4 regions of the Pseudomonas urethralis genome follow, and region 2 is predicted to be linked to each of the others. Evidence: predicted binding sites of a transcription regulator. Region 2 holds the regulator's gene; each other region holds the start of a gene.
What was found. Region 2 encodes FliA, which starts transcription of late flagellar genes. Its sites were predicted from a motif close to CTAAAGTTTNNNNNNNNNNNGCCGNTAA; they were not measured.
Positions count from the first base shown of each region.

Region 1: the regulator FliA is predicted to act here: its motif matches at 1,422-1,449, upstream of L6D64_RS27245 (methyl-accepting chemotaxis protein).
Region 3: the regulator FliA is predicted to act here: its motif matches at 1,911-1,938, upstream of L6D64_RS09325 (methyl-accepting chemotaxis protein).
Region 4: the regulator FliA is predicted to act here: its motif matches at 1,682-1,709, upstream of motA (flagellar motor stator protein MotA).

Region 1 covers NZ_BQIJ01000030.1:15,945-19,128, forward strand. Annotated here, with positions in the region: gene L6D64_RS27245 (methyl-accepting chemotaxis protein) at 1-1,295, opposite strand, end outside; gene L6D64_RS27250 (Na+/H+ antiporter family protein) at 1,568-2,887, shown strand; gene L6D64_RS27255 (FecR family protein) at 2,892-3,184, opposite strand, start outside.
Region 2 covers NZ_BQIJ01000001.1:246,211-249,394, reverse strand. Annotated here, with positions in the region: gene flhF (flagellar biosynthesis GTPase FlhF) at 1-563, shown strand, start outside; gene fleN (flagellar synthesis regulator FleN) at 657-1,490, shown strand; gene fliA (RNA polymerase sigma factor FliA) at 1,487-2,227, shown strand; gene L6D64_RS01100 (chemotaxis response regulator CheY) at 2,335-2,709, shown strand; gene L6D64_RS01095 (protein phosphatase CheZ) at 2,729-3,184, shown strand, end outside.
Region 3 covers NZ_BQIJ01000004.1:337,591-340,774, reverse strand. Annotated here, with positions in the region: gene L6D64_RS09330 (heavy metal translocating P-type ATPase) at 1-1,851, shown strand, start outside; gene L6D64_RS09325 (methyl-accepting chemotaxis protein) at 2,006-3,184, shown strand, end outside.
Region 4 covers NZ_BQIJ01000005.1:144,445-147,628, reverse strand. Annotated here, with positions in the region: gene L6D64_RS10520 (rhodanese-like domain-containing protein) at 1-63, opposite strand, end outside; gene L6D64_RS10515 (HDOD domain-containing protein) at 108-1,643, opposite strand; gene motA (flagellar motor stator protein MotA) at 1,774-2,625, shown strand; gene motB (flagellar motor protein MotB) at 2,629-3,184, shown strand, end outside.

The DNA of each region.
Region 1 (3,184 bases), on a different contig from region 2:
AGCTTGTCGAGGAAACGGTTGAACCAGCCGGCCAGTTCGCCGAGTTCGTCGCGCTTGTCGTAGGTCAGGCGGCGGGTCAGGTCGCCTTCACCGCTGGCGATGTCCTTGAGCATCGCCGCCACGCCGAGGATCGGCCTGGTCACGCCACGGGCCATCAGCCAGACCAGCAACAGGCCGGCGATCGCGGCAGCCAGGCCCAGGCCCAGTTCGAGCAGGGTGCCGCTGGTGTTCAGGGTGTCCAGCTCTTGCTTGAGTGCTTCGGCGGGGCCGGTCAGGGCATTTTCCGGCACATCCAGCAGCACGCCCCAGGGCTGGGCACCGGGGACCGGCTCGAAGGCGGCCAGCACTTTCAGACGTGCCTCGTCGTGGACGATGTTCAGCTTGCCAGTGGCCAGCTTACGCACCAGCTCGGCGCCCTGGCGCGGGTCGACCTGGTCGAAGCGCTGGGCCAGCTTGCTGGCGTCGGCGCTGTAGCCGGCCAGCAGGCCGACCGGGCTGAGGATACCGACCGTGGTGCGGCCCTCGTAGAGGCTGCGGCTGGCGTCCTGGCTCAAGGCCTGCAGGCTGTTGAGGTTGATGTCGATGGACAGGGTGGCGATGATCTTGCCGTTGACCGCCAGCGGGAAGACGATGCTGGTCATCAGCACGCGCTGACCGTCGATGTCATAGAAGTACGGCTCTACCACGCAGACCTTGCCGGTGCTGCGCGGGCAGGTCCACCAGGTGTTGGCCGGTTGGCCGCTGGGGCCGATCTCGGTGTTGGCCATGTCGTGTTCGGGCAGCGCCATGGCGGTCAGCTGGCCGGCGCGTGGCTGCGACCAGTACAGGGCGAAGCGCCCGGTTTCGTTGCTGCCCAGCTCGGCTTTGCCGGCGAACAGGCTGTCCTTGTTGTCCAGTGCGTTGGGCTCGAACACCAGCGACAGGCCGAGCAGGTCGGGGTTGGCCTGCAGCGCGGCGCGCACCTGGCGAGTCATGTCTTCGCGCAGGTCGAACGCATCGAGGAAACGTTTTTCCGCCTGTTCACGCAAGAACATGACCTGGCGCGAGAACCCTGCACCGTACTGGTAGGCGTCCATGAACTGGCGGCGAATGTTCAGGGCCTGGACCTCACCTTGCGACTCGATACGCGACTGCGCGGCCTCGCTGAGCATCTGCATGCTGCTGGCCTTGACCAGGTCCGAGCTGTGGTCCATGCGGTACAGTGAAAGGCCGACGAGCAGGGTGACGATGCTGGCGAGGCAGAGACCGGCGAGCAGGGTGATCTTCCACTGGATGGAAAGTTGTCGCAAAGGCATGGGGAGTCCCTTTTTCTGGCAGTAAGGGTTTGGCGGTGAGGCTCAGAGGTGTTTGGCTTGAGGTATTTGGCGCCCGGGAGATCGAGCGCTGAAAACCTGAAGGCAGGCACCTCTGAGCCTCCCCCTGTATCGGCCCTGGCGCTTTTTTCTTTATTCAAACATTCAATTTAAAATGCCGGCGAAATTCGCCGCAACATGGCGCTTTTGACATCCAACGCCCACTCCGTCACAGTGCGCGCTTTTTTGTCTGCCGCTATGAGGAACCCCACACCATGAACGCAGTGATCGCCGCCGTCGGCATCATGCTCATACTCAGCCTGTCCCGCGTGCATGTGGTCATCGCCCTGATCATCGGCGCACTGGCCGGTGGCCTGGTGGGCGGGCTGGGCATCGAAGGCACGCTCAAGGCCTTCAACGGCGGCCTCGGTGGCGGCGCCACGGTGGCACTGTCCTACGCCCTGCTCGGTGCCTTCGCCGTGGCCATCGCCAAGTCGGGCCTGGCCCATGCCCTGGCCGACCGCGCCCTGACCATGATCGACCGGCAGGGCCATGCCAACGGCGGCAAGGTCAAATGGCTGCTGATCGGCCTGATGCTGGTGGTGGCGGTGTCGTCGCAGAACATCCTGCCCATCCACATTGCCTTCATCCCGCTGCTGGTGCCGCCACTGCTGTACGTGCTGACGCGCCTGCGCATCGACCGTCGGCTGATCGCCTGTGTCATCACCTTTGGCCTGATCACGCCGTACATGTTCCTGCCGGTGGGCTTTGGCAACATCTTCCTCAACGAGATCCTGCTGGCCAACGTCGCCCGTGCCGGGGTCGATGTCAGCGGGGTCAACGTCACCCATGCCATGGCCATCCCGGCCGCTGGCATGTTGGCTGGCTTGCTGCTGGCGGTGTTCATCAGCTACCGCAAGAAACGCGACTACGACCTGGCGCGCATCGAGCAGGTCGAGCAGGTCAGCGTGCAGTACAACCCGCTGACCCTGCTGGTGGCGGGGCTGGCGATCGCTGCGGCATTCGTCGTGCAACTGTGGCTGGACTCGATGATCATCGGCGCCATGGTGGGCTTCCTGATCTTTTCACTGTCGGGGATCGTGCGCTGGAAGGACACCGACGACCTGTTCACCGAGGGCATGAAGATGATGGCCATGATCGGTTTCATCATGATCGCCGCGTCCGGGTTTGCCGATGTGATGAAGGCCACCGGCGAGGTCAAAAGCCTGGTCGAGGCCTCCGCGCAGTGGATCGACCACAGCAAGGGCATTGGCGCCTTGCTGATGTTGCTGGTGGGGTTGCTGGTGACCATGGGCATCGGCTCGTCGTTCTCGACGGTGCCGATCCTGGCTGCGATCTTTGTGCCGCTGTGCGTGCAGCTGGGCTTCGATCCCTTGGCCACGGTATGCATCGTCGGCACTGCAGGAGCCCTGGGCGATGCCGGCTCGCCTGCGTCGGATTCGACCCTCGGCCCGACCTCCGGGCTGAATGTGGATGGCCAGCACCACCACATCTGGGACACGGTGGTCCCCACCTTCCTTCACTACAACCTGCCGCTGCTGGCGTTCGGCTGGCTGGCGGCGATGACGCTGTAAGGCGTCAGCCCTTGTCGGGTGGTGGGGAAATGCTGTTGAGGACGGTGCTGCCGTCCTTGCTGCGGGTCAGGTACACCGGCAACACCTTGGGCAGGTTGTCCACCAGCCGCTCGACCTCGCCGGTGTTGTAGATGCCGCTGATGCGGATGCGCCCGGTGCCGGGGTCGGCCAGCAGCAGCGGGGCCTCGAGGTAGCGGTTGATCACCGGCAGGGCCTGCTCCAGGCTCAGGTTGTCGAGCACCAGCTTGCCGTTGCGCCAGGCCAGGCTGTTGTCGTAGTCGCTGTTCTCGGCCAGTT
Region 2 (3,184 bases):
TGGCCCTGGTGAGCATGGACAGCTTCCGCATCGGTGCCCAGGAACAGCTCAAGACCCTGGGGCGCATCCTCAATGTGCCGGTGACCTACGTCGACCCTGGCCAATCGCTGGCTGCAGCGCTGGAGCCGCTGCTGCGCAAGCGTGTGGTACTGATCGACACCGCCGGCCTGCAGGCCAGCGACCCGGCCCTGCGCATGCAACTGGAAAGCTTGGCCGGGCGTGGCATCGCCGCGAAGAACTACCTGGTACTGGCCACCACCAGCCAGAAGCAGGTGCTGACCGCCGCCTACCATAGCTACAAGCGCTGCGGCCTGGCCGGCTGCATCCTGACCAAACTCGATGAAACGGCGAGCCTCGGCGATGTGCTGAGCCTGGCCATCAGTCATGAACTGCCCGTGGCCTACCTCACCGATGGCCCGCGTATTCCTGACGACCTGCACCTGCCACGCCCGCACCAACTGGTGACCCGCGCGGTCAATGTGCAGTTGCAGGACGAGCCCAGCGAAGAGGCGATGGCCGACATGTTCGCTGATCTCTACCACAACCCGCGGCGCGCGGGTTGAGGATGAAGCGTATGCAAAGTACCTACATTCCGGGGTTGGCAGTCTTGCCCCGCGTGTGGCTTGGGTCCAAGCGAGACAAGGTAAACAACGAACATGGGTAGCATGCATCCCGTACAGGTGATCGCCGTCACCGGTGGCAAAGGTGGCGTCGGCAAGACTAACGTTTCAGTGAACTTGTCCCTGGCGCTGGCTGAACTCGGCCGCCGGGTGATGTTGCTGGACGCCGACCTTGGCCTGGCCAATGTCGACGTATTGCTGGGCCTCACCCCGAAGCGCACCCTGGCCGATGTCATCGAAGGGCGCTGCGAGCTGCGCGACGTGCTGTTGCAGGGGCCTGGCGGTGTGCGCATCGTGCCGGCCGCCTCCGGCACGCAGAGCATGGTGCACCTGGCCCCGGCGCAGCATGCCGGGCTGATCCAGGCCTTCAGCGAGATCGGCGACAACCTCGATGTGCTGGTGATCGACACCGCTGCGGGTATCGGTGACTCGGTAGTCAGCTTCGTGCGCGCCGCCCAGGAAGTGCTGCTCGTGGTGTGCGACGAGCCGACCTCGATCACCGACGCCTACGCGCTGATCAAGCTGCTCAACCGCGACTACGGGATGAACCGTTTCCGCGTGCTGGCCAACATGGCGCAAAGCCCGCAGGAAGGGCGCAACCTGTTCGCCAAGCTGACCAAGGTCACCGACCGCTTCCTCGACGTCGCCCTGCAATACGTCGGTGCCGTGCCTTACGACGAAAGCGTGCGCAAGGCGGTGCAGAAGCAGCGCGCGGTGTACGAGGCCTTCCCACGCTCCAAGTGCGCCCTGGCGTTCAAGGCCATTGCGCAGAAGGTTGACAGCTGGCCGCTGCCTGCCAACCCGCGCGGCCACCTTGAGTTCTTCGTCGAGCGCCTGGTGCAACCCACCAGCGCAGGGCCCGTGCTATGAACGCGAGCGGCTTCAAGATGTACAGCAAGGCGTCGAAAGACGCCCAGTTCGAGCTGGTGGAGCGCTATGCACCGCTGGTCAAGCGCATTGCCTACCACTTGCTGGCGCGCCTGCCGGCCAATGTCCAGGTCGAAGACCTGATCCAGGCCGGCATGATCGGCCTGCTGGAAGTGGCCAACAAATACGACGCCAGCAAGGGCGCCAGCTTTGAAACCTACGCGGGTATCCGCATCCGCGGGGCGATGCTCGACGAGGTCCGCAAGGGCGATTGGGCACCGCGTTCGGTGCACCGTAATACGCGCATGGTCAGTGACGCGATGCGCGCCGTGGAAGCAAGAACTGGCCGCGACGCTAAAGATCATGAAGTTGCTGCCGAACTCCAATTGAGTCTCGATGATTACTACGGGATCTTGAACGATACCTTGGGCAGCCGCCTGTTCAGTTTCGACGACCTGTTGCAGGACGGCGAGCACGAAGGGCTGCACGAGGACGGCGCCAGTAGCCAGGTCGAGCCGTCACGCGATCTGGAAGACGAGCGCTTCCAGGCCGCCCTGACCGATGCGATCGCCAACCTGCCGGAGCGTGAGCGCCTGGTGCTGGCGCTGTACTACGACGAAGAGCTGAACCTCAAGGAAATCGGTGAGGTGCTGGGGGTCAGCGAATCGCGTGTCAGTCAGTTGCACAGCCAGTGTGCCGCGCGCCTGCGCAGCCGCCTGGGGGAATGGCGGGCGCGTTGAGCCGGGGGTCGTTGCAGTCGTTTTCCACGTTGTACCGAATTGAATGAATACGCGCGCTCGGGGCCGAGCGCGTTTGAGACTGCTTGGAGGTCTACTTGAACAAAGACATGAAAATCCTCATCGTTGACGACTTTTCGACGATGCGGCGGATCATCAAGAACCTGTTGCGTGACCTGGGCTTCACCAACACCGAAGAAGCCGACGACGGCACCACTGCGCTGCCGATGCTCGAAAGCGGCCACTACGACTTCCTGGTGACCGACTGGAACATGCCGGGCATGTCCGGTATCGACCTGCTGCGCAAGGTACGTGCGCACGAGCGCTTGAAGACCATGCCGGTGCTGATGGTGACCGCCGAAGCCAAGCGCGACCAGATCATCGAAGCGGCCCAGGCCGGCGTGAATGGTTATGTGGTCAAGCCGTTCACTGCCCAGGTGCTGAAAGAAAAGATCGAGAAGATCTTCGAGCGCGTCAACGGCTGAGTCACGTCAGGGGGGCGCCATGGAATCATCAAATACGTCATTGGGGGAGTTCGAGTCGACCCTCAAGAAGCACGCGCAAGAATTGGTCTCGAGCCTGGAGAAGGGCCACTTCGGCGATGCCGTGCAACTGATCCACCAGCTCAACCAGACCCGAGACCGTGGCCTGTACCAGGAGGTCGGCAAGCTCACCCGTGAGCTGCACAGCGCGATCGTCAGCTTCCAGATCGACCCGCGCATGCCGCAGGCCGAGGAAGTCTCGCAGATCACCGATGCCACCGAGCGCCTGTCCTATGTGGTCAAGCTCACCGAGGGTGCGGCCAACCGCACCATGGACCTGGTGGAGGAGAGCACCCCGGTGCTCAACGAGCTGGCAGCCGAGGCACAAGGCCTGAGCGTCGACTGGCAGCGCTTCATGCGCCGTGAAGTCGCAGCGCCGGAGTTTCGCGAACTGGTCAAGCGTGTCGACAGTTTCCTG
Region 3 (3,184 bases), on a different contig from region 2:
GCGATGCTGGCCCTGGGGTTGCTGGCACTGGGGCTGGCCTGGCGCTGGCTGGCGCCGACCCAGGAGGGGATCAGCCAGTTGCTGCTCGGCGGCGCCTCGTTGCTGGTTGCCGTCCCGGTATTGCGCTCGGCCTGGTACAGCCTGCTGCACCCCAGCCTGCATGGCCTCACCGATCAACTGATCGCCCTGGCCATGCTGGGCGCCTGGGCGACCGGCGACCTGGCCACGGCGGCGCTGCTGCCGATCATCATGATCTTCGGTCACATGCTCGAAGAGCGCAGTGTGCTGGGTTCGCAAGAGGCCATTGCCGCGTTGGGGCAACTGACCCGCAGCCATGCGCGGCTGATCGATGCCGATGGCCAGGTGCGCGAGGTCGATAATGCCAGCCTCAAGCCAGGCGACCAGGTCGAGGTGCGCGCCGGTGACCGTGTGCCGGCCGACGGCCGCGTCCTGCAAGGCCAGGCCAGCCTGGATACCGCGCCGATCACTGGTGAGGCGGTGCCGCTGGAAGTCGCCAGTGGCATGGATATCCACGGTGGTTCGATCAACCTGGATGGGTTGCTGCGGGTAGAAGTCACCCGGGTGGGCGATGATTCCACCTTGGGCAAGGTCATCGCCCTGATGCAGCGCGCCGAGCAGGCCAAGCCGCCCATCACCCGGCTGCTCGAACGCCACGCCGGGCGCTACCTGGTGCTGGTCTTGCTGATTGCCGCCGTGACCTGGTTCATCACCCGCGATGCCCAGGCCATGCTGGCCGTGCTGGTGGCTGCCTGCCCGTGCGCGCTGGTGCTGTCGGCGCCGGCGACAGCGGTGGCGGGGATAGCCGTCGCTGCCCGGCATGGCATCCTGATCCGCGGTTCGGCCTTCCTCGAGGAACTGGCCGACCTGTCGTCACTGGTGATCGACAAGACCGGCACGCTGACCTACGGCGACCTGCGTCTGCGCAGTGTGGTCGGTACTGCGGCGACCGTGCCGCAGGGCGAAATCGTCAAGCTCGCGGCCAGCCTTGGCGCCGCCAGCAGCCACCCGGTCAGCCGCGCCCTGGCGGCGCTGGTACCCCATGAGCAGCACCTGGCGCTGCTGGACATCCAGGAACGCCAGGGCTTTGGTGTGGTGGCGCACACGGTCGAGGGTGAAGCGGCTCTGGGCCGCCCGGAGCTGTTCCGCCAGCTCGGTCTGCAGGTGCCGCCCGTGCCCGAGCATGACGGCCCGATTGCCGGCCTGGCGCGAAACGGGCAGTTCCTCGCCTGGCTGCTGCTGGCCGACAACCTGCGGGCAGAGTCTGCCGAGGCCATGCAGCAGCTGCGCGAGCTCGGCCTGCAGCGCCAGTTGCTGCTGACCGGCGACCGTAGCCGTGTCGCCGAAGCCATTGCCGAGCAGGTCGGCATGACGCGCGTGGTGGCCGAAGCGCTGCCGGAAGACAAGATGCACCACGTCAACCAGGAGCTGCAGCTGGGCTTCCGCCCGTTGGTGGTGGGGGACGGCATCAATGATTCGCTGGCGCTGAAGGCCGGTGTGGTCGGGGTGGCCATGGGGGCTAACGGTGCCGACATTGCCCTGGCTGCGGCGGATATCGTGCTGATCAACGGCGACCTGCGGCGCCTGGCCACCTGCATTCGCCTCAGCCGCCAGTGCCGCCGCACGCTGCAGGTGAATGTACTGATCGGCCTGGGTTGGACCTTGGCGATTGTGGTAGCCGCCGCGTTCGGCCTGCTGGGTGCAGCCGGTGCGATGATCGCCGCGCTGCTGCACAACCTCAGTACGCTGTTGGTGCTGACCAACGCCGGGCGCCTGTTGCGTTATGACGAACGGCTCGGGCCGAGCAACGCGGTGCCGGCACTGAAGCCCTAGCCCTAAGCGCACGGCACGCAACATCTGTTCGGTCACCGAACACAAACCGTATGGGCGCGCTCAAGCCTGCGGCGGCGACTCCGATAGCTGCTGACCCACCGTCGAAACCTCGACCCGAAGTGGCGTCAACCAGCACAAAAGGAGTACCGCACGCATGTTTGCCGACCTGAAGATCCGTACCGGAATGTTCTGGGTGCTGTTGTTGTTCAGCCTGACCTTGTTGTTTTCCACCGTCAGTGCCTGGCGGGCGGCGCTGGGCAGCGACGAGCAGATCACCGAGCTGGATCGGACCGCGCACCAGTCGGACCGGCTGAACAATGCCCTGCTGATGGCGATCCGCTCCAGTGCCAACGTGTCTTCGGGCTTCATCGAGCAGCTGGGTGGCCACGACGAGAGTGCGAACAAGCGCATGGCGATGTCGGTCGAGCTGAACGACAAGAGCCAGAAGCTGGTCGACGAGTTCGTCGAAAACACCCGCGAGCCGGCGCTGCACGCAGTGGCCAGCGAGCTGCAAGCCACCTTTGCCGAGTACGCCAGGGCGGTAGACGGGCAGCGCGAAGCCACGCGGCAACGCTCGCTGGAGCAGTATTTCAGGGTCAATACCGATGCTGGCAATGCCATGGGCCGGTTGCAGGCGCTGCGCCAGCAACTGGTTGCAGCCTTGACCGAGCGCGGGCAGCAGATCATGCAGGAATCCGACCGTCGCCTGGAGCGTGCGCAACAGCTGAGCCTGGGGTTGTTGGCGGTGACATTGTTGCTTGCCGGCCTGTGCTGGGCCTTCATCGCCCAGCGTGTGCTGCACCCATTGCGTGAAGCGGGCCGGCACTTCCAGCGCATTGCCAGTGGCGACCTGAGCGTGCCGGTGCAGGCTCAGCAACGCAACGAGATCGGCCAGCTGTTCCATGAACTGGAGCGTATGCAGCAGAGCCAGCGCGATACCTTGGGCAAGATCAGCAGTTGCACCCGGCAGCTGGCCGACGCGGCGCAAGCGTTGAATGCCGTCACCGAGGAAAGCGCCAACAACCTGCGCCAGCAGGGCCAGGAGCTGGAACAGGCGGCCACCGCCGTCACCGAAATGACCACGGCGGTGGAAGAGGTCGCACGCAATGCCGTGACGACCTCCCAGGCGACCCATGAATCCAATCAGCTGGCGGAGCAAAGCCGTCAGCAGGTCAGCGACAACATCGATGGCACCCAGGCCATGACCCGCGAGATCCAGACCAGCAGCGGCCATCTCGAGCAGCTGGTGGGGCAGGTGCGCGATATCGGCAAGGTGCTTGAGGTGATCCGTTCGGTGTCCGAGCAGACCAACCTGCTGGCACTCAACGCAGCC
Region 4 (3,184 bases), on a different contig from region 2:
ATCCAGGCGCGGCAGCAAGTCTGCGGCTTCGATCACCAAAGGCAGGCCGGAAAAGTCAGTCATCCACGGTCTCCAGTGTGGAAAGAGGGGCGATTGTAGCGCAAGGCTCAGGCGCCGCGGTTGGCAAACACCGCCAACGCACGCTCGATACATTGCGAAGTCTTGCCGAAGGCTTGCACGCTGACATCGGTCAGTGGCTTGCCGCCCTGGTCGGCCACGGCCAGCATCAGCACCTGGTCGCTGACTGCCAGCGACCGCAGCAGCAGGTGCTCACTGCGGAACAGTGCCTGCAACGGTGCCGGTAGCAGTGCCGAGAACTGGGCGTGATTGTCGGGCGTCAGGCGCAATTGGCCGGCTTTGCTCATGAGCTTTTGCAACAGTCTGTTCTGCGCCAAGGGCAAGTCCATGGCGGCGGCCTCCTGGGGCAGGCCGGCGGTCTGCTGCACGCGCAGGTGGTCGCTGGCACGGTCCAGCGTCAGCAGCATGATGCGCTGCATGCCGCAGGCGAGCATGGCTTCGCGCGCCTGGGTAGCCAGGTGCACGGCGTTGGTGAACGGGCTGGGCTGCGCCAACAACGCCTGGCACAGCTTGCGCCAGCGGCCGAGGTCGTCGCTGGAGGGTGGTGGCGGCGTGAGCATGTCCGGGTGCGGGCGACGCTGCTGCCAAGGCCAGATCAGCGCTTCGGCGGGGTGGAACAGTGCATGCCTGGCGTGACGCCGGGCGCTGGCGGCGGCTTGTTGGTGCACCTGCTGCTGCACGTCTTCCAGGGAGGTTTGCAGGTAGAGCGCGGTCAGCAGTTGCCAGCGCAACAAATGAGGGTTGTCCCAGCCGACCTGGGCTGCCAGCGCCAGGTTGTTGGCCAGCAGTACGGTGTTGGCCGGTTCGTTGAACCAGCGGCGCAATCCGGGTGCCTCGTCCAGGCGATGCTGCTGGTTGAGCAGGTCTTCTTCACGGGCGATGCTCAGTACCGAGGCCAGTTGGTCGCGTTCTTCGAGCAGCAGGCGATAGCCTTGGGTCACCCATTTGGGCAGGCGCCAGTGTTCGGCCATCGCCTGGCACAGGGCGAAGATGCGCACGCCGAACAGTTCCTGCTCCACGTCGGCCGCGGTTTCGCCCTTGTGGATGACCCGCAGCTCCCAGGCGTCAAGCAGCTTGGGGTAGGCCAGGGCCAGTGGCCACAGAGGGGCGAGGAACAGCAGGCTGCCCCAGTGGATTTCCTGCCACAGGCGCGCCAGGCGGCTGGCGAAAAGGCCGCTGGCCTGTTGTGCGGCATGCTGGCTGATCAACAGGAATTGGCGCAGCACCGGCGGGATGTCGTCTTCCGGTACGGCGGGCAGGCGCATCAGCAGTTCCCTGCTACGTGCCAGGCCCAGGCGGTTCAGGGCAATTTCCAGGCTTTCAGCCGGTTCGGCCTGGCTGGCGTTGGCGGGGTGGTTGGCCTCGCGCATCACCGACAGCACCAGGGCGGGACTGTCCTGCATCAGTTCGGCGATGTCGCGCAACGAGCGGCGACTGTCGTTGATCGCGGCCATTACCCGATCGTAACTCTGCTTGGGTACCGGCACGCGAACACCATCAAGCAGCTTGACCCAGGCCTCTAGGGTACGCGGATTCTGAGTGGGCACCTTGGATTCCATTGGCATTTTGGCATCAGTCCGAACTGGCTTTTCGCTTTGAGTGGCTATAGTCTGGCGCAGTTCTGCCGATAAGTAGAAGAAGAGTTTTAAAGCTCCCGTCCCTCTCCCTGACCACGACAGCAAGTGCTTTGATCCTATGGCTAAAATTATCGGCATCATCGTCGTATTCGCGAGCGTGCTCGGCGGATATGTACTCTCCCACGGCAAGATCGCGGCGCTGATCCAGCCGTTCGAAGTGCTGATCATTGGCGGTGCAGCCTTTGGCGCCTTCATGCAGGCGAACCCGGGTTACATGACCATGCATGTAATCAAGAAGTCGATGAAGATGTTCGGCTCTCGCTTCACCCATACGTTCTACCTGGAAGTGCTGGGCCTGGTGTACGAAATCCTCAACAAGAGCCGCCGCGAAGGCATGATGGCGATCGAGAGCGATATCGAAGACGCCGCCGCCAGCCCGATCTTCGCCAAGTACCCGGCAGTGCTGGGCGATGAGCGCATGACCGCGTTCATCTGCGACTACCTGCGCATCATGTCCACCGGCAACATGGCGCCCCATGAGCTCGAAGGCCTGTTCGACATGGAGCTGCTGAGCATGAAGGAAGAGCTCGAGCACCCGTCTCACGCCGTCAGCGGCATCGCCGATGGCATGCCCGGCTTCGGTATCGTCGCGGCGGTATTGGGTATCGTGGTGACCATGGCATCGCTGGGTGATGGTGACCAGAAGTCGATCGGCCTGCACGTCGGTGCGGCGCTGGTCGGTACCTTCTTCGGTATTCTCGCCGCCTATGGTTTCTTCGGCCCGCTGGCCAAGTGCCTTGAGCACGATGCCAAGGAAGAGCTCAATCTCTATGAGTCGATCAAGGCCTCGCTGGTGGCCTCGGCTTCCGGCATGCCGCCTTCGCTGGCCGTCGAGTTCGGGCGCAAGGTGCTGTATCCGAAGCATCGCCCAAGCTTCGCCGAGCTGGAACAAGCGGTTCGCGGTCGCTGAGTCATGGAGAACAATCAGCCGATAATCATCAAGCGCGTCAAGCGCTTCGGTGGCGGGCACCATGGCGGTGCCTGGAAGATCGCCTTCGCCGACTTTGCCACGGCGATGATGGCGTTCTTCCTGGTGCTGTGGCTGTTATCCACGGCTACGCCTGAACAAAAGATCGCCATTGCCGGCTACTTCAAGGACCCGATCGGTTTTTCCGAAAGTGGCACGCCTTACGTCATCGACCTGGGCGGCTCGCCGCAGATGGCGCCGGAAAAGACCATCAACCCGGAAATGAAGTCCGAACCTACGCCTGATACCAGCATCCAGCTGGACAAGGACCAGGTCGAGACCATGGCCGAACAGGTCGAGCGCGAACGCCTCGAACTGCTGTTGCAGGAACTGCAGAACAAGGTTGAGGAAAACCCGCAGCTGCAGAAGTTCAAGGACCAGATCCTGTTCGAGATCACCCAGGACGGCCTGCGCATCCAGATCATGGACGCTGAGAACCGGCCGATGTTCGACATCGGCAGTGCGCGCCTGCAGCCGTATTTCGAGGACATCCTGCTGGCCA